Regions from separate parts of the Microbispora sp. CA-102843 genome, predicted to be linked through region 1. Evidence: riboswitches for the same ligand, from Rfam matches in the RefSeq annotation. Region 1 holds a riboswitch; each other region holds the start of a gene.
What was found. Region 1 has a riboswitch for cyclic di-AMP ahead of ACQEVJ_RS31230 (C40 family peptidase). Riboswitches for the same ligand answer to the same signal wherever they lie in the genome.
Positions count from the first base shown of each region.

Region 2: it holds a riboswitch for cyclic di-AMP, as region 1 does, so the genes downstream of both, ACQEVJ_RS20425 (glycoside hydrolase family 25 protein) here and ACQEVJ_RS31230 (C40 family peptidase) in region 1, are expected to answer to the same signal.
Region 3: it holds a riboswitch for cyclic di-AMP, as region 1 does, so the genes downstream of both, ACQEVJ_RS15365 (CHAP domain-containing protein) here and ACQEVJ_RS31230 (C40 family peptidase) in region 1, are expected to answer to the same signal.
Region 4: it holds a riboswitch for cyclic di-AMP, as region 1 does, so the genes downstream of both, ACQEVJ_RS22250 (CHAP domain-containing protein) here and ACQEVJ_RS31230 (C40 family peptidase) in region 1, are expected to answer to the same signal.

Region 1 is NZ_JBNJNF010000001.1:6,739,086-6,746,247, reverse strand. It holds gene ACQEVJ_RS31240 (NYN domain-containing protein) at 102-1,418, shown strand; gene ACQEVJ_RS31235 (C40 family peptidase) at 1,555-2,517, shown strand; cyclic di-AMP (ydaO/yuaA leader) riboswitch at 2,835-2,989, shown strand; gene ACQEVJ_RS31230 (C40 family peptidase) at 3,064-3,624, shown strand; gene ACQEVJ_RS31225 (hypothetical protein) at 3,728-4,627, shown strand; gene ACQEVJ_RS31220 (glycosyltransferase family 4 protein) at 4,724-5,833, shown strand; gene ACQEVJ_RS31215 (Nramp family divalent metal transporter) at 5,846-7,084, opposite strand.
Region 2 is NZ_JBNJNF010000001.1:4,423,490-4,430,651, forward strand. It holds gene ACQEVJ_RS20415 (oxygenase MpaB family protein) at 1-1,030, opposite strand, end outside; gene uppS (polyprenyl diphosphate synthase) at 1,027-1,752, opposite strand; cyclic di-AMP (ydaO/yuaA leader) riboswitch at 2,159-2,305, shown strand; gene ACQEVJ_RS20425 (glycoside hydrolase family 25 protein) at 2,318-3,040, shown strand; gene secD (protein translocase subunit SecD) at 3,104-5,350, opposite strand; gene ACQEVJ_RS20435 (hypothetical protein) at 5,386-5,844, opposite strand; gene ACQEVJ_RS20440 (hypothetical protein) at 6,103-6,474, shown strand; gene ACQEVJ_RS20445 (TraR/DksA family transcriptional regulator) at 6,844-7,162, shown strand, end outside.
Region 3 is NZ_JBNJNF010000001.1:3,260,718-3,267,879, reverse strand. It holds gene ACQEVJ_RS15375 (ArsR/SmtB family transcription factor) at 1-304, opposite strand, end outside; gene ACQEVJ_RS15370 (DUF305 domain-containing protein) at 484-1,125, shown strand; gene ACQEVJ_RS15365 (CHAP domain-containing protein) at 1,132-1,914, opposite strand; cyclic di-AMP (ydaO/yuaA leader) riboswitch at 2,082-2,224, opposite strand; gene ACQEVJ_RS15360 (aldo/keto reductase) at 2,529-3,443, opposite strand; gene ACQEVJ_RS15355 (SDR family NAD(P)-dependent oxidoreductase) at 3,440-4,180, opposite strand; gene ACQEVJ_RS15350 (fumarylacetoacetate hydrolase family protein) at 4,328-5,176, opposite strand; gene ACQEVJ_RS15345 (dienelactone hydrolase family protein) at 5,407-6,150, shown strand; gene ACQEVJ_RS15340 (DUF6295 family protein) at 6,162-6,449, shown strand; gene ACQEVJ_RS15335 (GNAT family N-acetyltransferase) at 6,575-7,162, opposite strand, start outside.
Region 4 is NZ_JBNJNF010000001.1:4,793,767-4,800,928, reverse strand. It holds gene ACQEVJ_RS22260 (cytochrome P450) at 1-541, shown strand, start outside; gene ACQEVJ_RS22255 (ArsR/SmtB family transcription factor) at 627-974, opposite strand; gene ACQEVJ_RS22250 (CHAP domain-containing protein) at 1,133-1,813, opposite strand; cyclic di-AMP (ydaO/yuaA leader) riboswitch at 1,827-1,960, opposite strand; gene ACQEVJ_RS22245 (sensor histidine kinase) at 2,168-3,337, opposite strand; gene ACQEVJ_RS22240 (response regulator transcription factor) at 3,334-3,987, opposite strand; gene ACQEVJ_RS22235 (hypothetical protein) at 4,144-4,713, shown strand; gene ACQEVJ_RS22230 (efflux RND transporter periplasmic adaptor subunit) at 4,710-5,774, shown strand; gene ACQEVJ_RS22225 (ABC transporter ATP-binding protein) at 5,771-6,550, shown strand; gene ACQEVJ_RS22220 (ABC transporter permease) at 6,547-7,162, shown strand, end outside.

The DNA of each region.
Region 1 (7,162 bases):
CGGGGGACGTTCTCGCACTCGGGGGCGACAGCACCGCGAGGCGCCGCAGGGGCGACCGCAGTGGGCAGAAGATCTGTAGGACACGGCCGAGGAGCGACGAGATGAGTTCAGCCGGAGAAGGCCTGTCTCGTCCGTTGCCCGAACAGGTCCGTTTACACGTGGTGGAGGTCGCGGCACAGGTGCTGGGCTCGACGCCCGCCGCGGCCGTGCCGCCGCCGTTGCGCAACATCGCCAGGTTCGACCCGCGCAAGCGCGCCCGTCTGGGCAGCGCGCCGATCGCGGCCCAGCTGGAGAACGACAAGGAGTTCCGCGAGCGGGTGGCCGAGACGGTGGAGGCCGCCTGGCCCGAGCTGGTGGCGAGCCTGGCCGAGGGCACGGTGCCCCCCGCGGCCGAGCCGGTGCTGGTCGCGGCGGCGGCCTACCTGACTCGCCCGCCCGGCTGGCCGGACCTGGTCGAGCAGGCGCGGACCGACCTGGAGCAGGCCGCCGCGGCGGGCACCCAGCGGGAGCAGGCGGAGACGCGACTGCGCGAGCAGCTCGCGGCGCAGCGTGCCTCCGCCAAGGAGGAGATCGACCGGGTGCGCGAGCAGCTCAAGGCGGCCCGCGCGGAGAATTCCGACCTGCGGCGCAAGCTGCACGACGCCCGCGAGCGGGTCAGGGCCGCCGAGGCCAGGGCGGCCGAGCTGGAGGCCGAGACGGCCGAGGCGCGGGCCAGGGCCGCGAGCGCCAACGGCACGGCCGAGACCGAGCTGCGCCGGCTGAGGGAGCGCCTGGCGGACGCCGAGCGCCAGCTGGAGGCCAGCCGCAGGGCCGCCCGCGAGGGCCGCAGCATCGAGGACGCCCGGGTCCGGGTGCTGCTGGACGCGCTCCAGGACGCCGCCGCCGGGCTGCGCAAGGAGCTCGGCCTGCCCACGACGATCAGCAGGCCCGCCGACTACGTGAACGCGGTCGTCCCGGGCGAGCTGGGCGTGGCGGCCGTGCCCGCGCGGGCGCTGGCCAACGACGACCCCCAGCTCCTCGACCAGCTCCTGGCCATCCCCCATCTGCATCTGATCGTCGACGGCTACAACGTGACCAAGACCGGTTACCCGTCGCTGACCCTCGCCGACCAGCGGGCCCGGCTGCTGACCGGGCTCGGCGGACTCGCCGTGCAGACGCGGGCGGAGGTGACGTGCGTGTTCGACGGCGCCGAGCTGAACGGGCCCGTCCAGGTGTCCGCTCCGCGCGGAGTGCGGGTGATGTTCAGCGCGCCCGGGGAGATCGCCGACGACCTGATCCGCACGCTGGTGCGTGCGGAGCCGCCGGGGCGGGCCATCGCGGTGGTCTCCTCCGACCGGGAGGTGGCCGAGTCGGTGCGCCGCATGGGCGCCCGGCCGGTGCCCTCGCTCCTGTTGCTGCGTCGTCTCGGCCGCGGCTGAAGCGCCGTACGCGCGCTCCGGCCCCACGCCGTCACCCTGGGTGATGACTGCCGCGAATACCTGCGAATAGGTTGAAGCATCAAGATCGCCTAGATAGAGTCGCGCCGCAGGTTTCGTTGATCTAAAGGGGGCCTCAGTGCGAGGGCGTGTGCCGGTGGCCGCCGGGTTGGCCGCCGTGGTCCTGCTGACGCCGATTGCGGGCGCGCAGGCGGATCCGAAGCCCACAGTCGCGCAGGCCAAGGCGAAGCTGAGCAAGCTCAACCAGCAGGCCGACAAGCTCGTGGACCGCTACAACGCGGCCAACGAGAAGTGGAAGAACGCGAAGCAGAAGTACCTCGCCATCAACGACGACTACAAGAAGCAGAACGTCCGGGTCGAGGCGCTCCGCTCCGGGCTGGTCTCGATGGCCGTCAGCAGCTACCAGGTCGGCGAGATGGGGTCGTGGGGCGGCGTCTTCTACAGCTCCAACCCCGATGCCATGCTCAGCGGTCTCGCCACGCTCAACCACATGTCGGCCGAGCGAGCCGGGCGGCTCAAGGCGTACGAGGGCGCCATCAAGGACCTCAAGGACCGCCGCGACCGGAGCAAGACGCTGTACAAGGAGGCCACCGACGTCAGGGGCGAGCTCGCCGACGAGAAGGACGAGGTCGACAAGCTCGTCAGAGAGCAGATGAAGCTGCTGCGCTCGCTCGGGACGTACAACCCCGGCAACCCCAACAGCGCCGGCGTCGTCTACACCGGACCGGCGTCCGGCAACGCGCTGTCGGCCCTCCAGTTCGCCTACAAGCAGGTCGGCAAGCCGTACCGCTACGGGGGCGCCGGGCCGGACGCCTGGGACTGCTCAGGGCTCGTGCAGGCCGCGTGGGCGGCCGCGGGCGTGTCGCTGCCCCGGACCAGTTACGAGCAGTGGGCCTGGGGCGCGAGCCGCAGGGTCTCGCTGGACGAGCTCCAGCCGGGCGACCTGCTCTGGCACGCCGGATACGGGCACGTCGGCATCTACGCCGGAGACGGCAAGGTCGTCCACGCTCCGCAGACCGGCGATGTTGTGAAGATTGTCACACTCGCCGAGTATCACGCGATAGGAGCTGTGCGTCCCTGAGGGCCCAGCCGTCTCTGTGATCGTTTGTACCTTTTGTGACTCCTGTGACCAGATTTCGCCGCTGGTGCAGAGATTGTGACCAGAGTCACATTTAGCCGTTCGCGGTGCGGGTAAGCTGCGGTTTCTTCTCCGCGGCCTTCGTTATCCGATCTTTATCCGGCGGGAGGGCTTTGCCGAACGCGGCGGGTCCTCGGTAGCTTCTGGGCCGCGGCGAGCACGCCTCGCCGCCGCGAACCCGGTCCGGCCGGCCGGTCGCGTGCAGTCATCCACCGTCATCGGCGCCCTTCATCACCCTCCCCTTAGCGGAACCCCCCGGCGCCGGTGTCCTGCCGAGTCCGTGCAGTCAGGAGGCACGGAGCCGGGGAACCATCGACCTTCACGTGAAGGTCCGGGGTGAATCGGCGCATCGCGCGCCGTAGGGCGACTTCCCCGCCCGAACCCGTCAGCTAACCCGGTAGGCGTGAGCGGAAGACCCGAGGAGAGATCCTGTCTACCACCCCCGCTAGTCTGTCCCGTCTTGCCCGAATTGCCCTTGGTGGTGCCGCTTTGACGGCATCCGTAGGGGTCGCCGGTGCGCATCCGGCGACGGCCGACACGGTGACGGTCACGGTCGTCAAGACGCCCACAGCGACGAAGACGGCCACCGCGACGAGCGCGAGCACCGCCGCACGCAAGGCTGCGGCGAAGAAGCAGCGGACGAAGAAGCACACCGCCAAGCGGAAGGTCAGCAGGGCCGTGCTCCAGGCGGCCAAGGCCCGGCGCGCGGTGAAGGTCGCAGAGAAGCAGATCGGCGACCCCTACCGCTACGGGGCCACGGGACCGGGCGCGTTCGACTGCTCGGGCCTGGTCCAGTACGCCTGGCGCAAGGCGGGCGTACGGCTGCCGCGCACGACGTGGTCCATCCGCAGCGCGGTCAGGAAGAAGGTGTCCTGGGGCCACTTCGAGCCCGGTGACCTGATCTTCACCAGCGGCGGCGGCCACGTCGGCATGTACGTCGGGCACGGCAAGATGATCCACGCTCCGCACAGCGGCACGCGGGTCAGGATCGACAAGCTGGACGCCTACAGGAGGAGCACCTTCGTGGGTGCCGTCCGCCCAGGCGTCTGACGGGCACCGGTCACCAGCCCCCTCGACCGGCGCCGTCCTTACGGCCCCGTCCACCTCGCCGAGGTGGACGGGGCCGTGGCATGTGCTGGTTACCATGCTCGGCGTGACTGCCACGAGCGGCGTGCCCGGGGTCGTGCCGGCCGTGCGCGCCGAGGCCGATCGGCGCCACCTTGGAAATCGGCCCCGCAGGATCGCGGCCGCGTCCGTCGCGCTGGCCGCGCTGCTGGCCGGCCCCGCCGCCGCGGCCCCGCCCGACCCGCTGCTTTCCCTGCGGCTGGATGCCCGCGCCGCCGTGCGGGAGCATCCGGGCATGTGGACCGGCGCCTCCGTCGCCCGCGGCGCGAGCGCCGTCGTCGCCGGGTCGCCCCGGCCGCTGGTCGCCGAGATCGCCGCGCTGGCCGATCGGGCGGGCCGTACGGTGACGAGGGTCTGGGGCGGGTACGGCGGCGCGGTGGTCCTCGTGCCGCGCACCGAGGAGCAGGCCGCCGTGCTGGCCGCGCCGGCGAAGGTGGACGGCCTGGCGGCCGTCGCGACCGGCGGCCGGGTGATCGTGCAGCCGGCCGCGTTCGCCCGCCTGTCCGCGACCGGCCGCCTGGTCGTCGTGACCCACGAGCTGACGCACGTCGCGACCGCCGGTCCCCGCGCCGTGCCGATGTGGCTCATGGAGGGCTTCGCCGACTACGTGGGCTACCTGGACAGCGGACTGCCGGTCCGTACGGTGGCCGCCGAACTGGCCGCCGACGTGGCCGCCGGGAGGACGGCGCTCAACACCCTGCCGGGGCCCGCCGACTTCGCCGCCAGGCCCGCCCAGGCGTACGAGGAGGCGTGGCTGGCCTGCCGCTACATCGCCGCCCGGTTCGGCGAGCGGAGACTGGTCGCCCTCTACCGCGCCGCGCTGCGCGAGGACATCGGCGCCGCCCTGCGGGAGGTGCTCGGACTGACCGCCGACGGCCTGACCCGCGAATGGCGGTCGTACGCGCGTGAACGGCTCGCCCGGTCCTGATCACGACTGGGCGACGGTGGCGACCGCGGCTGCAACAATGCGTTCCCGGGCGGCGCGCGGGCGGACCGCGCGACCACGCCGGCAGCGGGGGTGAGGATGACGAAGCGGACGCTGATCGTCACGAACGACTTCCCGCCCAGACCGGGCGGCATCCAGGCGTTCGTGCACGGCCTCGCCTCGCGCAGGCCACCCGGCTCTGTGGTCGTGTACGCCCCGCGCTGGAAGGGATGCGAGGAGTTCGACGCCCGCCAGCCGTACGAGGTGGTCCGTCATCCCTCCTCGCTGATGCTGCCAACGCGCTCGGTGGCGAGGAGGGCGGCGGCGCTGGTCGAGGACGGCGCCACCGTCGTCTTCGGCGCGGCGGCGCCGCTGGGGCTGCTCGCTCCCGTCCTGCGCGCCGCGGGCGCGGGCCGGATCGTCATGCTCACCCACGGGCACGAGGCGTCGTGGGCCCGCCTGCCCGGCGCGCGCGCCCTGCTGCGCCGCATCGGCGCGGGGGCCGACGCCGTGACCTATCTCGGCGACTACACCCGCCGCCGGATCGCCCGGGTCGTCGCCGCCCCCAGGCTCGTACGGCTCGCGCCCGGCGTGGACACCGCCGCCTTCCACCCGGGGGCGGGCGGCGACCGGGTCCGCGCGTCGCTCGGCCTGGGCGACCGGCCGGTGGTCGTGTGCGTCTCCCGGCTGGTGCCGCGCAAGGGCCAGGACGTGCTGCTGCGGGCCTGGCCGCTCGTCCTGCGGCGGGTTCCCGGCGCGGCCCTGCTCCTGGTCGGCGGCGGCCCCTTGCGGCGGTCGCTGGAGCGGGCAGCCGCCCGGGCAGGCCTGCGCGGTTCGGTGGTCGTCACCGGGTCGGTCCCCTGGGCGTCCCTCCCGGCCTACTACGACGCGGGCGACGTGTTCGCCATGCCCTGCCGCAGCAGGTTCGGGGGGCTCGACGTCGAGGGCCTCGGCATCGTCTACCTGGAGGCGTCGGCCACCGGGCTGCCGGTGGTCGCGGGCTCCTCCGGAGGCGCCCCCGACGCCGTACGGCACGGCGAGACGGGCCTGGTGGTCGACGGCACGTCGCACACGGCGGTGGCCGGCGCGCTGTGCGACCTGCTGGCCGACCCGGCCCGCGCCCGGGCGATGGGCGAGAAGGGCCGGGCCTGGATAGAGGAGGAGTGGCGCTGGGACCTCGTCGCGGCCCGGTTCGCCGCACTGCTGTGACGGAAGGCCGCCTCAGCCGGTGAACACCTCCACGAGGAGGAATCCGTTCAGCGCGCTGATCACGGTGGCGACGACGACGCCGGCGACGGTGGTGAGGCGGCGGTTGACGAGGTCGCCCATCAGCTTCCTGCTGCTGGTGAACGCCACGAGCGGGACCAGCGCGAACGGGATGCCGAAGGACAGCGCGACCTGGCTCAGCACGAGCGCCCGCGTGGGATTCACCCCGACGGCCAGGACCGCCATGGCCGGGAGGATCGTGATCAGGCGCCGCGCCAGGAGCGGCACGCGGCGGCGCAGGAACCCCGCCGTGATCACCTGCCCGGCGTAGGTCCCCACGCTGGAGGAGGCCAGGCCGGAGGCGAGCAGGGCGAGCGCGAACGCGACGGCCGCCCCGGGGCCGAGGACCTGCCCGAGACCGGCGTGGACGGCCTGCAGGCTGCCGGGATCGCCGCCGCCGAACGTGGCGGCGGCCACGGTCAGCATCGCCATGTTCACCAGCCCGGCGGTGCCGAGGGCGACGGCGATGTCCATCCGGCTGGCGCGCACGGCCTCCCTGCGCGCATCCTCTCTGCGCACATCCTCCCTGGGCCCGCCGTGCGCGCCCTGGTGCTGGGTGAGGGCCGAGTGCAGGTAGACGACGTGGGGCATGACGGTCGCCCCCATGATCCCGGTGGCCAGCAGCAGGCTGTCGGTCCCGGCCAGGCGGGGCACGAAGCCGCCCGCCACACCCGCGAGGGATCCCGACAGCAGCACCTGGTAGGCGAAGCCGGTCAGGACCACCGCGAGCATCGCCGCGACGGTCGCCTCGAACCGGCGGCGTCCGCGCGGCGCGAGCATGAGCAGCAGCGAGGAGACGACGGCCGTGATGGCGGCGGCGGGCAGCAGAGGCACGCCGAGCAGCAGGTTCAGGGCGATCGCCCCGCCGATGAACTCGGCCAGGTCGGTGGCGGCGGCGACCAGCTCGGCCTGCACCCACAGCGGCAGGCTCACCCGGCGCGGCAGGTGGTCGCGGCACAGCTCGGGGAGGTTGCGGCCGGTGGCGATGCCCAGCTTGGCCGAAAGCGCCTGCACGAACATGGCCGGCGCGTTCGCGACGGCGATCACCCACAGCAGCATCGTTCCGTACTGGGCGCCGCCCGCCATGTTGGTCGCGAAGTTGCCGGGATCGATGTACGCCACGGAGACGACGAAGGCGGGACCGCACAGGCCCGCCAGCCGCGCCAGGCGGCCGGCGGGTGCGGTCCCGTTCACAGGACGACGGGAGTCGAGCACGAAAGCCTCACAGGAAAGAGGTCTGGGCGGGCGGCGGCGGCCTCGCGGCACGGCGGG
Region 2 (7,162 bases), 2.3 Mb from region 1:
GCGAGGCGGAGCGCACCGCCGAGTCGCCGGAGGCCGCCGTTCCCGGAACGGGAGTGAGGAGGCGCAGGAGCGCTCCCGCTTTCGCCGCGCCCCGGCGTAGCCCCGGTAGCACGTGTAGCCCTGACAGCACGTCCAGCCCCGGTAGCGCGCGCAGCCCTGCCTGCGCGTCGCCGCCCCGCCGTGGGGCGTACGCCGGGTCGAGCATGGTCATCACCGTGTCGAGCCGCGTCCACGCCTCCGGCAGCAGCCGCGTCGCGAGCCTGGTGGACAGGTAGGCGGCGTGCATCAGCGTGCGCGTGCCCGGCAACTCGGCGAGCCCCAGGCGCGCGCGGAGCGACTCGGGCAGCGACGCCACGACGATCGCGGTGGCCGCGGGGCCGGCGAGCGCCCTGCCCGCCGCCCACACGGCCGGCTGGTCGCGGAGCATCGGGGGAGCGGGCACCTGCGCGAACAGGCGGTCGAGGATGACGTGGACCGCTTCGGTGTTCTCCAGCCGCTCCTCGACCACGGACGCGTAGTAGCGCCAGAACTCTCTCAGAGTGGGCGGAAGCTTGCCCCCGTAGGGGTCCATCAGGGCGAGGAACGCCTGGAACTCGGCGTACAGCCGGTCCAGGACGGGGCCGTCGAGGGACTCGCCGCTCAGCCGGCACATCGTGACCGTGGACTCGAACAGCGTCGCCACCACCCAGGCGCGCGCCTCCGAATCCGCGGCGTTGAAGGGGCGGCCCTCGCCGTCGGTGCCGGTGATGCGCGCGTGCAGGCGGTTGAGCCGGGCCGCCTCCCGCTGCCGCACCTGCTTGTCGGGATCGACCATCCGCTGCGCGCTGAGCACGGTGTTGCGCAGCCGCCGCCACGGGTGCGCCACGAAGGTCGAGTTGGTCATCAGCGCGGCGCCGATCTGCGGGTGCGCGGCCTCCAGGACGATGGCCCGGGTCGCCACCAGCCCCCAGCGCGTCTGGCGGGTCAACTCGTGGAGCATCGATCCCGGGCCGAGCGGGTCGGTGAAGTCCTCGGACACGGCGTCGCTCATCGACTTCCCTTTCCTGTCGGGGCAGGTGCCTGTACGCCGCCGAACCGGCGGTCGCGCCGTCGGTAGACCTCCAGGCATTCCCAGAAGTGCTCGGCCCGGAAGTCCGGCCACAGCACCCGGGGAAAGACCCATTCGGCGTAGGCGACCTGCCAGAGCATGAAGTTGGAGATCCGCTGTTCTCCGGAGGTGCGGATGACCAGGTCCACCTCCGGCATGTCGGGGTGGGGCAGACGGCGGGCGAAACTCTCCTCGGTGACCTGCTCGGGCGGCACCCCGTCGCGGATCAGCGACCGGGCGGCCTCGACGATGTCGCGGCGACCGCCGTGGTCGAACGCCACCGTCAACGTCATCCGCCGGTTGTCGCGGGTCAGCGCCATCAGGTCGGCGATGTCCCGGGCCAGCGCGGGCGGGATCCGCGGGTCGGTGACCCCGAGGAAACGGCAGCGGATCCCGCGTGTGTGCAGTGCCAGGGCGTGTTTCCGGATGGCGCGCCGCACCAGGCGCAGCAGGACGTCGACCTCGGCGGCCGGGCGCCGCCAGTTCTCGGTGGAGAAGGCGTACAGGCTCAACCACTCGACGCCGGCCGTGTGGGCCGCCTCGATGACGTCGATCACCGCGGCCTCGGCCGCCCGATGCCCCGCGGTGCGGGGCATCGATCGCTGCGCGGCCCACCTGCCGTTCCCGTCCATGACGCACGCCACGTGACGAGGGATGCCTCTCACGCCGCTCGCCTTTACGGTCACCGAACGCGCCGCAGGTCACAGGAACCGCAGCGGGAACGAGACGACGACATCGCGACCACGACGCAGACCCCCAAGTGAATCCCTCCGAGGACGGACTCTTTCACAGAATGTGATCTGGCGAACACTTACCGTTGGTAATCACGGGTCTTACCCCCTGGTGGGGTTCGCGCGTCAGGGGCGGCCGGGCCACGACGGGGGCCGGGTGGGGCTGATGGGGTCATGGTGGTGGGGGTGTGGTCCGGGCGGTATCGGGCCAGGTAAAGACATGTTTTGTCCTGTTTACACCATTCTGGTGCTGTGTGTACCTTTAGGGCACACAGCTTGGGTACCGACCGACTTCCGGCGTCGTATCCCCTTGCCGTGTCGTTGCCCGGACCGCGCGATGATCGCGCGGCCGCCGAATCCGCGTCATGCGGAGCCGGGGACCCACTCTCTTCGGGGTGAATCGGCGCGCAGGCCCCCCAGATGCGCCCGTAGGGCACTTCCTGCCCGAACCCGTCAGCTAACCCGGTAGGCGGCATGGAAGCAAGGAGTCAACCCCGTCATGTCCACCCATCGGCTCTCCCTCGGGAGCCGGCCCTCCGGCCGGCGCCTGCGCTCCGCCCTCGCGGCGGCGACCCTCGCGGTCTCGGCCGCCACGGCCACCGTCACGGCGGCCGTCGTCCTGCCTGCCCCGGCCTACGCGAACCCGCACACGTACGGTCAGGACGTCTCCGGCTACGAGGCCGACCACGACTGGATGAACAGCCGCGCGCAGTTCGGCTTCATCAAGGCCACCGAGGGGACCTCCTGGGTCGACTCGTCCTTCCCCCGGCACTGGCAGGAGCTGGCCAAGAAGGGCATCGTCCGCGGCGTCTACCACTACGGCCATCCCGGCAACGACCCCATCGCCGAGGCCGAGCACTTCCTCGACGTGGTGAACGCGCAGCCGCGCAGGCCCGGCGACATCCTGGTCCTCGACCTGGAGACCACCGACGGCCAGTCGGTCCAGCACGTCAACCAGTGGGCCAAGACCTGGCTGGAGTACGTGACGGCCAAGACCGGGACCAAGCCGATGTTCTACAGCGGCTGGAACTTCGCCGACGAGTACGGCCACGGCCTCGGCGCGTACCCGCTGTGGGTGGCCCACTACAGCAAGGCCCCGGGCGACATCACGCCGCCCGCCGACTGGAAGTCCTGGGCGATCCACCAGTACACCGACTCGCCCATCGACCAGAACGTCTCCCCGCTGACGCCCATCCAGTTGCGCGCGCTCGGCCGTCCGTAGCCGCACGGGCCCCGGGGCGGGCGTCCAGCCCCGGGACCCACGCCCGCCGGTCAGGCCGGCGCGTCAGACCACCGCGCCGGAGCCGTCGCGCCGCGCGGGCCTGGCACGCGGGGCGGCGGGAACCGGCGGCGGCTGGGTGTTGCGCCTCTCCAGCGCGATCGCCACCGGCCCGGCCACGAACGACGACGTCAGCGTGCCCACGACGATGCCGAGCAGCAGGGCGATGGCGAAGTCGCGCAGCGAGTCGCCGCCGAACACCGCCAGCGCCGCCAGGATGAACAGCGCGCCGAGCCCGGTGTTGACCGTGCGCGGCACGGTCTGCAGGATCGCGGTGTTCACCACGCCGCCGAACGGCTCCCCGCGCCGCACCGGCCACAGCTCGCGCACCCGGTCGAAGAGCACGACCTTGTCGTTGACCGAGTAACCGATGATCGTGAGCATCGCCGCCAGGAACACCCCGTCGATCGGCTTGTCCATCCAGGCGAACGCTCCGACGACGACGGCCGCGTCCAGGAACAGCGCCGCCACGGCCGCCGTGCCGAACGTCCACCGGAACCGGAACGCCAGGTAGACGAGCTGCGCGGCGAGCGCGACGGCGAGCGCGATGAGCGCGTTGCGGCGCAGCTCCTCACCGAGGCTCGGCCCGATGAGCTCGTCACGCTGCTTGGTGACCTCGCCCACGCGCCGGTCCAGCGCATCTTCCATGCGGACCACGTCGTCGGCGCTGATCTGCCCGGTACGCACCGAGATCGCGTCGTCCGACCGCTGAACGACGGCCGAGGGGAACCCGGCGTCCGCCACCGCCTGCCTCGCCGCGGCGACGTCGACGGGCCTGCTCGTGCCGAACTCCACGATTCGGCCGCCGGTGAACTCGACGCCGTAGTTCAGCCCACGGGTGACCAGTCCCGCGCCCGCCAGCACGAGCAGCCCGGCCGCGACGGCGAGCCACAGCCGCCTGCCGCGCATCAGGTCCGGGTTCCGCCGGGTCAGCCAGGTCCTGACGCGGCCGATCGAGCCGATGCCGGACGCCCGGGGGCCCATCCTGGCGATCAGGGCGGCGGCGAGCACCCGGGTGATCAGCATCGCCGAGACCAGCGAGGCGAGCACGCCGATGGCCAGCGTCACGCCGAAGCCCTTCACCGGCCCGGAGGCCAGCCAGAACAGCAGCCCCGCGGCGAGCAGGGTGGTGATGTTGGAGTCGGCGATCGCGCTCCAGGCGTTCTTGAAGCCCCGGTCGAGGGCCGCCTTGAGGCCCCGGCGGGGCGCCTCGCCGTACTCCTCCCTGGCCCGTTCGAAGACCAGCACGTTGGCGTCCACCGCCATGCCGATCGCCAGGACGAACCCGGCCAGGCCGGGCAGCGTGAGCGTGGCTCCCATGGCCACGAGCCCGGCGTACGAGATCAGGCCGTAGCAGGCGAGCGCGACCGCGGCCAGCACGCCCACCAGCCGGTAGACGACGCCGATGAACACCGCGGTCAGGATCACCCCGACGACGCCGGCCTTGGCGCTCGCCGCGATGGCGTCGGCGCCGAGGGTCGGGCCGACGGTCCGCTGCTCGACCACTTCCAGCGGCACCGGGAGCGAGCCGCCCTTGACCAGGACCGCGAGGTTCTGCGCCTCCTGCGGGGTGAACGACCCGGTGATCTGCGTGGTGCCGCCGGAGATCCCCGCGTCGCAGGCCACCGACTCGGCCACCTGCGGCGAGGAGATGATCTCGTTGTCGAGGACGATGGCGACGCGGCGCTTGTGGTCGCCGACCGGCGCGCAGGCCGCCTTCCCGGTCAGCTCCCGCCAGGGGCCGGGCTCCTTGAAGTCGATCGTGACGAACCAGCCGGGCCCCATCTGGGGGTCGCTGCGCGCGGCGGCGTCGGTGACGCCGGCCCCGCTGAGGGCGACCGGGCCGAGCTTCAGCTTCTGGCCGCTCTCGTCGGCGATCGCGTCCTTGTCGCCGTCCTCGGCGGGGCCGAGCACCGTATGGAAGTTGAGCTGAGCGGTCTTGCCGATGACCGAGGCGGCCTCGCGCGGGTCGAGCACGCCGGGCAGTTCGACGATGATCCGCCTTTCGCCGGAGCGGACCAGGGTGGGATCGACGACTCCGAGGGCGTCGGCCCTGCGCCGGAGCACGTCGAGGGCGCGGTCGGTGGCGTCGGCGTCCGCCTTGACCGTGGGGGAGTCCTTCGTCTCGAAGACGAGCTGGGTTCCGCCGCGCAGGTCGAGGCCGAGGCGCGGGGCCATGGTGAGGGCGAGCAGCAGTGAGGTCGCGATGACGGCGAGCGCCGCCACCGCACGCCACAAGGGCGCACGGGACATGAAGCCTCCACAGGCGGTACGAGCGGGGAAAGGTCTCAGTACGCCGTGGAGGGAGGAGCGCGCGCCGAGGCCGCCCGGCGCGGGCACTGGGCGGGCAGGCCGTAGTGGTGCGGCCCTGCCCGCGTGACCCGGGTGCCGCCGCGCGGCGCCGCCGGGTTGGGCAGCACGACCGGTCCGCCGGACACGCCGGGGCCGCCCGCGCCCGCCTGGACCCGGGGCGGGTCGCCGGGGGCGGGCCGCGTGGCGTGCGCCGGAGGGCACATCCGCGCGTCCGCGAGCCGGGCGCCGTCACGCGCCGGAGACCAGACGCGGGCCGCCTGGCGTACGCCGCCTTCCCCCGCCGCCGGACGGCCCGTGGCGAGGTGGGGGCCCGTGATGTGGAGGCCGGCGGCGCCATACGGCGTCTCCAGCGTGGACGCGGGTACGCCGCCGGAGGTCAGGAAGATCGCGTGCAGCAGGAGCAGCAGCGCGGCGGTCAGCCTGCGTCGCACCATCCTTCCCTCCCTCCCTTCCGCGAGGCCCGGTCTTCCGGCCACCGTAGCGAGTTCCGCCGGCCGGTCGAAACGGGAGCAGGGGACGGGAGCAGGGAAACGGGAGCCGGGGGAACGGAAAACGCACCCGGGCGGACGGGAACGGTTCCTGGAAACGGGTATCCACAACGGATGGCAGGAATCGGGCGCGGACCAATCAGGAGAAACGGGCGCCGGGAAACGCAGATGACCGTTTCGCGAAGGTGGGTTATGGTCGGTCTCATGGCGACCTCACGACGTGACATGTGCGGGTCCACCGCCTTCACGTTGGTGGTGGGCCTGCTGATGCTTGCCCTCGCGCTGGTCGCATCCACCCCCGCCTGGTATGGCGGCGACCCCGCCCAGCGCATGCCGCAGGCCGCCGCCGAAGTGTGGACGCCGGGGGCGTGGACGCCGCAGTCGGCGACCCTGCCCGCGAGCGCCGCCGGTCCCGAGCATCTGCCGTTCCCGTCCCGGTCGCGCAACGCGGCGGCCGCACCGGCGGCTCCCAACTCCGCACCGGCGCACGCCCGGCACCACGAGGACATCGTCCTCAGCCCACAACAGACCGGGCATCGCACCGCCGGCTCACGCAGCCCACCACAGGCTCGGTGACACGAGCTCGCTCGGAGCGCGCCGGAACCGCGGCACCGCCCCGGTCCTCGTCGTCGCGCGTCTGACCCGTCCCCGGCCACACCGGCCCGGCGCGTCAGGCGACCGGCGACGTGGCCGATGACGCGGTGCCCGCTTTCGCGCATCCGCACAATCGCCGCCCGCCGTAGCCGCCTGGCCCGGGGACGGCGCCGGTCGCGTGCCCGGCGTCACCCCGTCGCCGTCGCGGCTGCCTCCCGGAACCACCCTCCGAGTCTCTGACCACCGTCACGCGGGGCCCACCCGCGTACTCGTCTCGTGCACCGGCACCGGTGCGTCGAAGGCGCGCGCGCCCGCGCGCCGACATCGTCCTTACCTGGAGTGATGCCGCTTATGGCAGAGATCAGGTCGCCGCGCCTCCTCATGGAGGAGTGCCGGCGGTACACCGCGCAGCTGTCCGAGCTGCGCATGCTGCTCGAGGAGCGGCTGCACGCCGCCCGGGCCGAGCTGGCCCGGATGCGCGATCCGTACGACGTGGCGCCGTCCGCCGCACGGGCCCACCCGTCCGCCGCGCGCGTACGGCAGGCGCGTCTCGACGTCGCCGCGATCGAGGCGGCGCTGGAGCGGATGGATCGGGGCCTCTACGGCACCTGCACCCGATGCGAGGCGTTCCTGCCGCTCGACCGGCTCCGGCTCGCGCCCCACGTGCAAC
Region 3 (7,162 bases), 3.5 Mb from region 1:
CCTGCTCCAATGCGTTCTTGAGATCGGCAAGAGCACGGGCCCGCTCGCGGTCGAACCTGCTCATCCAGCGGTCCGCGATGGCGTTGACGGGCACGGCGTTGAGGTAGTGCAGCTTCTCCCGGCCACGCCACACCGTGGTCACGAGGTTCGCCGCCTCGAGCACCGCCAGGTGCTTGCTGACCGACTGCCGCGCCATGTCCAGCCCCGCGCACAGCTCACGCAGCGTCTGGCCGTTGCGGGCGTTCAGGCTGTCCAGCAACCGGCGGCGACTGGCGTCGGCCAGCGCCTTGAACACCTCGTCCATCTTCCCCATCCCGAACACGCAGCCATTTGGCTGCACGAAATATATGCAGCCCTTTGGCTGCATGTCAACGTCTCCCGCTGGCCGCCTCACCGGGCGCGGAGCAGGCGAGAACCGCCGGAGGAATGACCGGCATCCGGCCGGGAACGTCCCGACAGCAGGGGTCTCCTCGGAGGTGTCCGATGAAGAGACGTGTTCTGCCGGCGGCCCTGCTGGCGGCCGGTCTGCTGGTCGGCGTGACCGGCGCGTACGGCTCCGCCGCCCGGGCCGGGACGCCGGCCCCGCCCGCCGCGCTCGCCGTGTCCGCCATCACCGCGCCGGCGGCCGACCACAACGACCAGGACGTCATGTTCGCCCGGATGATGATCCCGCATCATCGTCAGGCGGTGGAGATGGGGAGGTTGGCCGAGAACCGCGCGGCGGACCCCCGGGTCGCGCGGCTCGCCCGGCGGATCGAGGCCGCCCAGGCTCCCGAGATCCAGACGATGAGCGGCTGGCTCACGGCCTGGGGTGAGCGGGTGCCCGGCGAGAGCCCCGCACCGGCGCACCACGCCATGCCCGGCATGATGTCCGCCGAGGACATGCGGCGACTCGAAGGGCTGTCCGGCCGGGCCTTCGACCGGGCCTTCCTCACGATGATGATCCGGCACCACGAGGGCGCCGTCGCCATGGCGCGCGACGAGCTGCGCGCCGGAGTCTACGAGCCGGCGCGGCGGATGGCGGCGTCCATCGTCTCCAGCCAGTCGGCCGAGATCAGGGAGATGAAGGGCCTGCTGGGTCAGGCCGCCGCGACCCCGTACGGCGGGCCGTCGCCGCACCGATAAGGGAGGTCACCCGCGCCTGCGATGGCGTCCGCGGGACGTCGCCGCCGTGGTCTTGACCCGGAGCCCGGTCACGGCGGTGGAGACCACCGCGAACAGCAGACCGGCCGGCAGGACGGCGTCGCCGGGCGACCACACGACGTCGAGGGACTGCCCCTGCGTGGCCGCCATGTTCCTGGTGGCCGGCCCCGCCGCGCCCTGGACGCTCGCGTGCACGGCCGCCACGGGCTGGATCGTCACCGGCGCCTTCGGCGTCACCTTGACCTTGCGCGGCAGGCCGTACCCGACGATCTTGCTCTTGTCGCGTACCTTCCGCTTCAGCCACACGCCGTCGACGTTGCCCTCGATCGTGTGGACCTTCCCGCCGACGACCTTCTCGACCACGCCGACGTGGTCGATGTCGCGGATTTTCTTGGACCCCGACCAGGCGAAGAAGACCACGGCGCCCGGCTCGGGCCTGTCGCTCCAGGCCTGGTGCTTCTTGAACCACTTGGCGTGCCGCGTGGTCAGCGCGAACTCGCCGACGTGGTCCTGCACCCCGGCACGGTCCGCCGCCCAGGAGACGAACATGTCGCACCAGGGGGCGGTCTTGAAGTCGGGGTCCTTGGCGACGTTGTCGGCGTACCACGCGCCGAACTTCGTGTGTTTCCCGGCTCGTTCGCGGTAGCCCAGTTCCGGGCGGACGGCGTCGAGCAGCTGTCGAGCTATCGGATCGGTGGAAATCGGAGGCTCCTCATGGCGCGCTTCGAGACATGACGAACCGGCCCGCGGGGCGTGACGGCATGACGGCATGGCCGTCCGAGGACACTGCCGCGGCGGGGCGGAATCAGAAACGGGAGATGTGGCAGCCCGTCACGGGCGCGCCATCACCCCGGAAGCCTGGAGACGTTCCAGGGCTGGCATGTGGTCCGGCGATGCGACGCGGACCGGGTGGGCAGGTGGAGCCGACACTCCACGCGCTCTCCTCTCCTTGGCCGCCTACCGGGTTAGCTGACGGGTTCGGGCCAGGAGTAGCCCTACCGGATGGTCCGGATTCACCCCAAGAGACGTGGGTCCCCGGTTCCCGGGATCGATGACTTCCGGGATTCGGCGGTCGCCGGTCGTCCTCGGGTTGAGGACCGCTCACCGGCGAGATACACGGGAAGCTTAATAGATAACAAGTAAGACACGGCCAAAACCGGCAAACGGCATGATTCTGGCCGCCACCGTTCCGTGCTTCCGCAGGTCCTCACGGTCGCGGGCCGCCCGCGGTGACATGCGCCACACAGCCGTACGGCACTCGCGCCCGCCCCGTCCGCCCGGCGGGCGGGGTCGGAGGCCACACACCCGGGCGGCCGTCCCCCCGAACACGCCGACAGCGCCTGGCGGGCGGCAGTTCGCCCGCCAGGCGCGATCAGGCGGCGGGGTCAATCAGCAGGGTCCAGTTCCTTCCACAGCTCTCCGGGCACGGGCGTGGCGGCGAGGTCGAGGTCCTCCCGGACCTCCTCCGCGCTGCGCGCGCCGATCAGGACCGTGGTGACGGCCGGATGCCGGTGCGGGAACCGCAGGGCCGCGGAGGGCAGCGGCACGCCGTAGGACGCGCAGATCCGGCCCAGCTCACGCGCCCGCTCCAGCACGGCGGGCGGGGCGGCGTCGTAGTCGTAGGTGGTGCCGCCGGTGAGGACTCCGCTGTTGAACACCCCGCCTGCGACGACGGCGACGCCGCGCCGTTCGCATTCGGGCAGCAACTCCCGCGCGGCGGAGCGGTCGAGCAGCGTGTAGCGTCCCGCGACCAGGACGGCGTCGAGGTCGGTCTCGCGGACGAAGCGAGTCAGCATCTCGGCCTGGTTCATCCCGGCGCCGATCGCGCCGACCACCCCCTGGTCGCGCAGCTCGGCCAGCGCCGGGTACGCCTCCCCGGCGGCCTGCTCCCAGTGGTCGTCCGGGTCGTGGATGAACACCAGGTCGAACCGGTCGAGCCCGGTCCGCGTCAGGCTGTCGTCCAGCGAACGCAGCACGCCGTCGCGGCTGTAGTCCCGCACCCGCACGTAGCCGGTGCGGCCGGGGAACCCCTCCTCCTCGCCCTGGCCGGGCACCAGCACGCGGCCCACCTTCGTGGAGACGACCGCCTCCCCGGCGGCGTCCCCCGGCAGGCCGCGCAGGAAGCGTCCGAGGCGTTCTTCCGCCAGCCCGGTCCCGTAGTGCGGCGCGGTGTCGAAGTAGCGGATCCCCGCCTCCCACGCGGCGGCCAGCGCCCGCTCGGCCTCTTCCTCGCTGACCGGCGCGAACAGCCCGGCCAGCGGCGCGGTGCCCAGCCCGTACGGCCCGAGTGGGATCCTCACGGCGACACCGGCCTCAGCCGCAGGCCGGCCATTCCGCCGTCCACGGCCAGCTCGACCCCGGCCGTGGACCCCGCCCTCGGGCTGGCCAGGTACGCGACGGCATGGGCGACCTCCTGCGCCGTCACCAGGCGGCCGTGCGGCTGGCGGGCGCACAGCGCGGCGCGCTCGGCTTCGGGGTCGGGAGCGGCGTCCAGCAGCCGGCCTACCCAGGGGGTGTCCACGGTGCCGGGGTTGACGCAGTTGACCCGGATCCCCTCGCGGATGTGGTCGGCCGCCATCGCCCGGGTCAGCGCCAGCACCGCCCCCTTGGACGCCGAATACAGCGCCCGCTGCGGCAACCCGGCCGTCGCGGCGACCGAGCAGGTGTTGACGATCGCGGCGTGCGGGGACTCGCGCAGGTGGGGCAGCGCCGCCCGGGTCACCCGGGCGATCCCCACCACGTTGAGGTCGAACACGCGCAGCCATTCCGCGTCGTCGTTGTCGGCCACCGTGCCCTGCGCGCCGATGCCGGCGTTGTTCACCAGCACGTCGATCCGGCCGTACCGCTCCGCCACGGCCGACACCGCCCGCCGTACGGAGGCGTCGTCGGTGACGTCGCAGACGAACTCGGTGTCCTTCAGGTCCAGGACGGCGACCCGCGCGCCCCGCGCGGTCAGTTCCTCGGCGACCGCCTCACCGATGCCCGAAGCACCGCCGGTGACGATCGCCACCAGGCCGTCGAACTCTCCCCGGCTCATGCCACCCCCTCGCCTTGCGGCTCGGGGTCGCATGAGCGAAAGACACTGTGCCCACCGATTCGCTCGCTCCGCTCGCTCATGCCACCCCCTCGCCTTGCGGCTCGGGGTCGCATGAGCGAAAGACACTGTGCCTACCGATTCGCTCGCTCATGCCTGTCCCATCCGCTGGCGCTGGCGGCCGAGGCCGTCGATCTCCAGCTCCACCACGTCGCCCTCCCGCAGGTACGCCTCCGGGCCACGGCCGAGCGCCACGCCCGCCGGAGTGCCGGTGTTCACCACGTCGCCCGGCTCCAGCACCATGAACTGGCTGAGGTACCAGATCACGTGGTGCACGCCGAAGATCTGGTTCTTGGTGTTCCCGTTCTGGCGGAGCTCGCCGTTGACCCACAGCCGCAGGCCGAGCGCCTGCGGGTCGCCGGCCTCGTCCGCCGTCACCAGCCAGGGACCGAGCGGGTTGAACGTCTCGCACGACTTGCCCTTGTCCCACTGGCCGCCGCGCTCGTTCTGGAACTCCCGCTCCGACACGTCGTTGGCGATCGCATACCCGGCGATCACCTCGGCCGCCGCCTCAGGGGATTCCAGGTATCGGGCCGTACGGCCGAGGATCACCGCCAGCTCGACCTCGTAGTCGGTCTTGACGCTGCGCCGAGGCACCAGCACCTCGTCGTCGGGGCCGACGAGCGTGTTGGACGCCTTCATGAACACCACCGGCTCGGCGGGGATCGCCGCTCCGGTCTCCTCCGCGTGGTCGGAATAGTTGAGCCCGATACAAATGATCTTTCCGGGCCTGGCGACCGGCGCGCCCACCCGCTCGTACGGCCCGGCCTCGGGCAGCCGGCCCTCGGCGAGGGCCGACCGCACCCGCTCGACGCCTCCTCCCGAGAGGAACGCGCCGTCGATGTCGGTCGTCAGCGACGACAGGTCGAGCACCCGGCCGTCGGGCGCGAGCACGCAGGGCCGCTCCTCGCCCGCCGGTCCCACTCTCAGCAGTTTCACGATCGCCTCTTCCGAAATACACCCGATGTATCGGCCTGCCGAGCCTGCCACAATCGTCCGGTCCACGTAAAGACCGGACCGTTCTGGCGTGGCGACGACGGGCATCAACGCCGCATTCATCGGATCATTGTTAGGCAGTTGGCTTAGTTAGCCAAGCTAACTACTAGGGTTGGTTCCCGGGCGCCGCCATCTCACGGGCAGCGCTGTGACCAGAGGGGAAAGGACTGTCAATGACGGACGCGATGTGGGCCGGCACGGTCGCCGTGACCGGGCACGAAGGCGCCGGCCTCGAAGCGTACGCGGCCCGGCCGCTCGACTCCCGCCCCCACGGCGGGGTCGTGGTGATCCACCACCTGCCCGGCTACGACGAGGCCACCAAGGAGATCGTCCGCAGGTTCGCCGCGCACGGCTACGCGGCGATCTGCCCCAACCTGTACTCCCGGGAGGGCGCCGGCGTCAGCCCGGACGACCAGGCCGCCGCGGTCCGGGCCAAGGGGGGCGTCCCGGACGAGCAGCTCGTCGGCGACGTCGCCGGCGCCGCGGCCTACCTCAAGGGCCTGGAGCACGCCAACGGCAAGATCGGCGTCATCGGCTACTGCTCCGGTGGCCGGCAGACGTTCCTGGCCGCCTGCTCGCTCCAGATCGACGCGGCCGTCGACTGCTACGGGGCCTTCGTGGTCACCGCGCCGCCCGCCGGATCCCAGCTCAAGGCCGAACCGCTGATCTCCCGGGCCGCCGATCTGTCCTGCCCGCTGCTCGGGCTCTTCGGCGCGGACGACAGGTTCCCCTCGCCTGACGAGGTGGAAGTGCTCTCCGCGAAGCTGGACAAACTCGGCAAGGAACACGAGTTCCACGTCTTCCCCGACGCCGGCCACGGGTTCTTCTCCGTGGACCGCCCCGCGTACCGGCCCGCCGCCGCGGTGGAGGGCTGGAAGAAGGTCTTCGGTTTCTTCGGCCGCCACCTCGCCGCCTGAGGAGAACAGGGATGTGCACCTATCTCACCGAGAAGATCCGGATCGACGGCGCCGCCAAGGGGGCGTCGGGCTGGTTCACGGTCACCGACGGCATGGTCTACGTCGACCACCCCTACCACGCGTGCCAGGAGCACACGGTGAACATCGACCTCACCAATCCGGCCGAGGGCCCGTCGGCCCGGGTCGCGATCGAGCTCACCGAGGAGGCGGCGCTCGCCCTGGTGGAGGCCATCCACAAGGCCCTGGCCGCGGCGCCGCCCGGGCTCGCGTCGGCCGCCCGCCGATCCGCCCCCGCCTGATCCTGCCCTGCCTGATCCTGCCCCGTCTGATCCTGCCCCGTCTGATCCTGCCCCGTCCGCCGGCCGCGCGGCGCCCGCCGGGGGGGAGCGGGCAGGGGCCGTGGACGGCCGGCGGTCGGCGCGGGTCAGACTTCGAGCGACATGTACAGGCGGGTGCCCCCCGGCCGGAAGCCCACGCGTTCGTAGACCCGGCGCGATCCCTCGCCCCCGTACTCCAGCCACACCGACCGTGCTCCCCTGGCGAACATCGCCTCGGCGAGCGTGGCGGTGACCGCGGCGGCGATGCCCCGCCCGCGGAAGCCGGGGCGGGTGCCCACCCCGGCGAGCTCCGACGTCTCCACGGCCGGAGCGGAGCACATGGCCGCTCCGGCGCAGCCGCCGCCGGGCGCCCGGACGAACCGGACCGCGCCGCCGCTCTCCTCCGTACGGCGCAGCCGGGCCGCGCCCTCCGGCGACGAGGGGAACTCGCCGCCGAACGCCTCGGAAAGGGCGGCGTCGATCGCCGCGTAGTCCTCGTCCGTCGACGGCGTCTCCACCGGCAGCGTGGCCCGCGGCCTCGTCAGCGTGGCCGGGGTGCAGACGAGGTAGTCGTGCACCGCCTCGACGGTGAACCCCGCCTCGCGAAGAGCGGGCTCCACGACGGGCGCGGCGTCCGGCGCGAACTCGAGACGAGGCTTGAGCCCGCGCTCGCGGAACGCCCCGATCAGCGCCGC
Region 4 (7,162 bases), 1.9 Mb from region 1:
GACCGACGAGGAGCTGCGGGGCATGGCCCTGATCCTGCTGTCGGCCGGGTTCGACACCACCGCCAACATGCTGGCCCTGGGCACCTTCGCGCTGCTGCGAAATCCCGCGCAACTGGCCGCGCTACGCGCCGATCCCGCGCTCACCGACGGGGCCGTGGAGGAGCTGCTGCGGTATCTGAGCGTCGCCAAGACGTTCATGAGAACGGCGCTGGAGGACGTCGAGCTGGGCGGCCACACCATCAAGGCCGGCACAACGCTGATCCTGTCCTACAACACCGCCAACCGCGACCCGGAGCGCTTCACCGACCCCCACGTGCTCGACCTGCGCAGGCAGGACGGCGGGCACCTGGCCTTCGGCCACGGCATCCACCAGTGCCTGGGCCAGCAGCTGGCCCGCGTCGAGATGCGCGTCGCGCTCCCCGCACTGCTCAACCGCTTCCCCACGCTACGGCTGGCCGTGCCGGCCGAGGAGGTCGTGCTGCGCCCGGAGACCGCCGACATCTACGGGGTCAAGAGCCTCCCCGTCACCTGGGACGTGTGACCGAGAGCCGGTGACGCGGCAGTGCCGGGATACCGCGGTGACGGACCCTCGTCCGCATGACGCGGCACGTCACGTGCGCCACGATTCACGGGCGAGCGCCGTCACCCAGTCGGCGCTCCCTCTTGCCGCGGGCGAGTTCGGTGCCCAGGGCGTCCAGGCGCTGGTTCCAGAAGCGGCGGAAGTGGTCGAGCCAGGTGTCGACCTCGCGCAGCGGCGCGGGGTCGACGGCGTACAGGCGCCGGGTGCCCTCGGCCCGGACCGTCGCGAAGCCGCTGTCCCGCAGCACGCGCAGGTGCTGGGACACCCCCGGCTGGGAGATCCCGAACTCCTCCTGCACGATCGCGCCGATCTCCCCGGCGGAGCGCTCGCCCTCGGCGAGCAGCTCCAGGATGCGGCGGCGCACCGGATCGCCGAGGACGTCGAACGCGTGCATGCCGCAAGGCTCGCAGCTCACGCTTATATAGGTCAATTTGCGGCGGCCGGGCGGCTCTCGCCTGCTCGGGCAGGCTGAGCGTACGGCCGGCCACGGCGGGGATGGCGGGGACGGCGAAGCGCGCCGGGATCACCGGCGCGCTTCGGGACCGTCGTCCGTCAGGAAGAGGCGGAGGCGGAGGCGTCCGCGGTGTACATCGGGTAGCCGTATCCGACGACCTGCCAGGTGGGGCGGGTGCGGGCCTCGACGGCGCCGCCGTCGCCGGTGTTGCCCTCGATGGTCCGGATCGTGCCGTCGCCGTTGTCCTTGACGACGAAACCGACGTGCTGGACGTCGTCGATGTTCTTGCTGCCGTTCCAGTTGAAGAACACCACCGCGCCCGGCTTGGGCGTACGGCCCCAGCGGCTGTGGTCGGCGAACCAGTGAGCGTGCTCCACGGTGTAGGCGTCGGAGCCCATGACCGGGCCGATGCCGAGCTGCTGGCCCACCCAGGAGACGAACATGTCGCACCAGGCCGCGTTGAGGTAGCCCTTGAGCGTGCCGCCGTCGCGGGCGAGGGTCTCGCGGGCGCGGGGCGTGGTCATGTACCACTGCTGGAACTTGGTCCCGCCGCCGTAGGCGTTCTCGCTGATCCCGATCTGGCTCCTGGCCAGGTTCAGCACGTCGTCCGCGCTGACCTTGGGCAGCGTGGAGGCGATCTCGGACATGGACTTCGCGGCCGCCGGGCCCTTGCCGGTGGCCGGGTTGTCCGCGTGCGCTGCCGGCGCTGAGATCAGCACGGCCGAGGCGAGAGCCCCGCCCGCGAGGGCAGCGCGAAGACAGGTGTTGAGGACGTGCATGTGGGGCGAACTCCCTTACTTCCATGCCGCCTACCGGGTTAGCTGACGGGTTCGGGCTGGAAGTCGCCCTACGGCACGCATGCCGATTCACCCCAGGAGAGGTGGGTCCCCGGCTCCGCGCGGACGCGGACTCGGCGGCCGGGCGGCAGGCCGGAATGGGCCGGCCGCGTCGGTCTGAGGTGGGCTTCTTGACCATTGAGATGAGCAAGTACGCCCTGAGCTGCCTAAAACGTAATAGACCAGGTCAAACCGGTCAAGTTAGAACAACTGAGATTTTACTGGTCGGTAGGCGGCAAACCCGGCGAGGGCGGGTAACCGGGGCCGCTCGGGTTCGCCGTCAGCGCAAACCCGGGCTCACCCGGGCAGGCGCACGGTCACCGCCAGGCCGCCTTCCGGCCGGGGGAGCGCCTCCACCCCGCCGCCGTGCGCCACGGCGATGGCCCGGACGATGGACAGGCCCAGCCCCGCCCCCCGGGCGGAGCGGACGCGGTCGCCGCCGAGCCGGCGGAACGGCTCGAACAGGTCGTCCACCTCGTACGGCGGGACCAGGGGCCCGGTGTTCTCCACCGTCACGCTCACCCCGGCCTCGTCCTCCCGCAGCCGGACCCAGACCTCTCCGTCACGCACGTTGTACTTGATCGCGTTCTCCAGCAGGTTGACCAGGCAGCGTTCGAGGAACAGCGGGTCGCCGTGCACGACCGCCGGGGACAGGTCCTCGTGGACGACCACCTTCCTGCGGCGCGGCTGCAGGTCGATCTGCTCCATCGCCATACGGACGATCTGCCGCAGGTCGACCGGCTTGCGGGCGCTCAGCTCCTGCTCCGACTGCGCCAGCATGAGCAGTCCCTCGATCAGCCGCTCATACCTCGCGTTGGTGCCGAGCAGCGCGCGGGCCAGCGCCTTGAGGTCCTCCGACGCCGCGGGCTCCTCCAGCGACACCTCCAGGACCGTACGGTTGACCGCCAGCGGGGTGCGCAGCTCGTGAGAGGCGTTGGCGATGAACCGGCGCTGGGCGTCGAACACCCGGTGCAGCCGGTCGAGCATCGCGTCGAAGGTGTCGGCGAGGCGCTTGACCTCGTCCTGCGGCCCGCGCAGGGCGATCCGCTCGTGCAGCGTGCTCTCCGACAGCCGCTGCGCGGTCTCGGTCACCCGGTCCAGCGGGCGCAGCGCGCGGTCGGCCACCAGGTAGCCCAGCACCACGGCGACGGCCCCGACGAGGATCATGACCATCACCGACGAGCGGAGCACGTCGGTCAGCACGTCGGCCGCGCCCTGCTCGACGTCGGTGCGCACCCGCTGCGCGAGGATGTCGCTGTCGGGCAGCCTGCCCCCCAACACGGCATCGGGGGTGCCGGTCACCTTCGACGCCACCGCCACCACGAACCGCTGGTTGAGCGCCCGCGCGGTCAGCAGGTGGGTGAACCACAGCAGCACCGACCCCGCCAGGAAGAACAGCCCGCCGTACAGCAGGGTGAGCCGCATCCGCAGGCCGAGCCTGCCCCACAAGGACAGGACGCGGATCACAGCCGATACCCCCGGCCCGGCACGTTCTCGATCACCGGGGGCTCGCCAAGTTTGCGGCGCAGCGAGGTGATCGTGACGCGCAGCACGCCCGTGCCGGCGTCGGCGTGCTCGTCCCACACGTTCGCCCGCAGCCGGGCCGAGGTCACCAGCCCTCCGCTGGCGCGCATGAGTTCGTGCAGCACGTCGAACTCCTTGCGGCCCAGCGCCACCTGCCGCCCGTCCCGCACCACCGTACGGCGGGCCGGGTCGAGCCGGATCCCGGCCCGCTCGATCACCGCAGGCATCGCCCGGGGCGAGCGCCGGGCCAGCGCCCGGATCCGGGCCACCAGCTCGGCGAACGCGAACGGCTTGACCAGGTAGTCGTCGGCGCCCAGGGACAGGCCCCCGACCCGGTCGCGCACCCGCCCGGCCGCCGTCAGCATGAGGATGCGGCTCGCCCCACTGGCCGTGACCAGTTCCCGGCACACCTCGTCGCCGTGCACCTCGGGCAGGTCGCGGTCGAGCACGACCACGTCGTAGTCGACGTAGGCGGCCAGCTCGAGCGCCTCCTGACCGTCGTAGGCCACGTCCACCGCGATGGCGTGCAGCCGCAGCCCCCGGGCGACGGCCTCGGCCAGCTGTTCCTCGTCCTCGACCACGAGCACCCGCATCCCAACCTCCCGCTCGCCTCCGAGAGTGGCGCAGGGGGTGTTAGCCGCGGATAAGCGGAGATCGCTTATCCGCGTTTAGCACCGCCTCCGCTGGAGTTGGGCCCCGTCCCGGGCGAACGCCCTGGATGAGAAGGAGCGACAGAGGAGGAACGACTCATGCGCTTACGACCTTTGCGTGCCCTGGGTCCGGCACTCGGGCTCACATTGGGGCTCACATTGGGGCTCGCACTGGCACTGGCCGGCTGCGGCGCGGCCCCCGCGGACGACGGGATCGCCAGCGCGGGCGGCGCCACGTCGGGCACCGTGTCAGGCGCCGGGACCGGCGCCACGGCCAGGCCGTCGGCCTCGGCCACGGTGGACCGCCAGGAGGCCCAGCTCAAGTTCGCGCAGTGCATGCGCGAGCACGGCGTGGACGTGCCCGACCCCGGCCCCGACGGCCGCGTCCGCATCATGGGCAAGAAGGGCGACGAGGCCTCGATGCAGAAGGCCATGCAGGCCTGCCAGCACTTCATGAAGGACGCGGTCGGCGACAAGCTCGGCGGCGACGACCCCGAGGCGCGCGACCGGATGGTCAAGTTCGCCCAGTGCATGCGCGAGCACGGCATCGACATCTCCGATCCGGCCCCCGGACAGGGGATCCAGGTCAAGCTCAAGCCGGGCCAGGAGAAGGCGATGGAAGAGGCGCAGAAGGCCTGCGAGGAGAACGCGCCGGGGAGGAAGCCGTGAGGAGGGGCCTCGTGATCGCGGGCGCGGGCGTCCTCGCCCTGGCCGCCGCGGGAACGGCCGTCGCCGTCGCGGGCGGCGACGGCGCCGGCGCGGCCGAGCCGTCCCCGCCCCCGGTGCCCGCCACCGCGTCGATCACCCGCCAGGACCTGGTCGACACCAAGACCGTGGAGGGGTCATTGACCTACTCCGGCGAGCGGCAGGTGACCACCGACGCCTCCGGCACCGTGACCTGGGTGCCCGCCGAGGGCGCGGTCGTCCGGCGCGGCCGCCCGCTGCTCAGAGTGGACCGCAGGCCGGTGGTCCTCATGTACGGCTCGCTGCCGATGTACCGCCCGCTGCGGCAGGGCGTCGACGACGGCCCGGACGTCGAGCAGCTCGAACGCAACCTCAAGGTCCTCGGCTACGGCGACGACCTGACCGTGGACCACCACTTCAGCTACGCCACCTACCTGGCCGTCAAGGAATGGCAGGACGACGCCGGGCTGCCCGAGACCGGGCAGGTGGACGCCTCCCAGGTGGTCTTCCTGCCCGCCGCCGCCCGGGTGACCGACGCCAAGGTCGAGGTCGGCGACAGGACCACCCCCGGTCGTCCGGCCCTCACCGTGTCGGGCGTACGGCGGCTGGTGCACGTGGACCTGTCCACCGACGACCAGTCGCTGGCCAGGAAGGGCGCCAAGGTCACCGTGGAACTGCCCGGCGGCGAGCGGGTCACCGGGAAGATCACCTCGGTCGGCACGGTGGCCCAGGCCGTCCCGTCCGGGCAGGGCCAGGACGAGGGCAGCACCATCGACGTCGACATCACCCTGAGCAAGACCCCGAAGACCCGCCTCGACAAGGCCCCGGTCGAGGTGGAGCTGGTCAGCGACCGGCGCGAGAACGTGCTGGCCGTGCCCGTGGAGGCGCTGCTGGCCCTGCGGGAGGGCGGCTTCGGCGTCGAGGTGGTCGAGGGCCCCTCCACCCGCGTGGTCCCGGTGGAGCTCGGCGCCTTCGGCAGCGGCATGGTCGAGATCACCGGCGCCGGGCTCGCCGAGGGCATGAAGGTCGGGGTGCCCGCCACATGAGCATCCCGCAGCCCGAGCAGCCCTACGTGGTGGAGCTGCGCGAGGTGACCAAGGAGTACGGCGGCGGCGTGCGGGCCCTGCGCGGGGTGGACCTGCTGGTCGAACGCGGCGAACTGGTCGCCATCGCCGGGCCGTCCGGCTCCGGCAAGTCGACCCTGCTGCACCTGATCGGGACCCTGGACCGGCCCACCACGGGCATAGTGCGGATCGCCGGGCACGACGTGGCCGGGCTTTCCGACCGGGAGCTGTCCGCGCTGCGCGCCCGCCACCTGGGCTTCGTCTTCCAGCAGTTCCACCTCGCGCCCGGGGTGAGCGCGCTGGACAACGTCGCCGACGGCCTGCTGTACACCGGCACGCCGCTGCGGATGCGGCGGGAACGCGCCGCCGCCGCGCTGGAGCGGGTGGGCCTCGGCCACCGGCTGGGCCACCGCCCCAACCAGCTGTCCGGCGGCGAGCAGCAGCGGGTGGCGGTGGCCCGCGCCGTGGCGGGCGACCCGCCGCTGCTGCTGGCCGACGAGCCGACCGGCAACCTGGACTCGGCGGCCGGCGCGGAGGTGCTGGGGGTCCTGCGCGACCTGCACGCCGCCGGCACCACGATCGCGGTCATCACCCACGACCCCGAGATCGCCGAATGGTGCCCCCGGCAGGTGCGTGTACGCGACGGCCTCGTCGTCGCCGACGCGGGGGCGGGCACCGGACGCCGCCCTCCCGGGCCCAACCCCAAGACGGCGCCGGATGCCGAAACGGCGGGGTCTGCGAAGGGAGCACCACGATGACCCGTCAGCGGCTGACCCCCGCCAGGCTCGGGCCGTCCGACGTCCTGCGGACCGGCGCGGCCGGGCTGCGCACCCGCCCCGCGCGGGTGGTCCTGTCCGCGCTCGGCATCGCCATCGGCATCGCCACCATGATCGCGGTGCTGGGCATCTCGTCCTCCTCCCGCGAGCAGTTGCTGCGCCAACTCGACCGGCTCGGCACCAACCTGCTCACCGTCGCGCCGGGGCAGACGATGTTCGGCGAGGAGGCCAAGCTGCCCGTGGAGGCGCTCGGCATGGTCCGGCGCATCGGACCGGTCCGCACGGCCTCGGCCACCGGCACGATCGACACCACGATCCGCCGCACCGACCGCATCCCCAAGGCCGTGACCGGCGGCATCGCCGTCCAGGCCGCGACCGCCGACCTGCTCACCACCCTGGAGGGCCGGGCCGTCAAGGGCGCCTGGCTCAACGCCGCCACCGAGGCGCGGCCCGCCGTCGTACTGGGCGCCAAGGCCGCCGAACGGCTCGGCATCACCAGGATCGGCGTACAGGTCTGGATGGGCGAACGGTGGTTCACCGTCGTCGGCGTCCTGGGCCCGATGCCGCTCGCCCCGGAGATCGAACGCTCGGCGC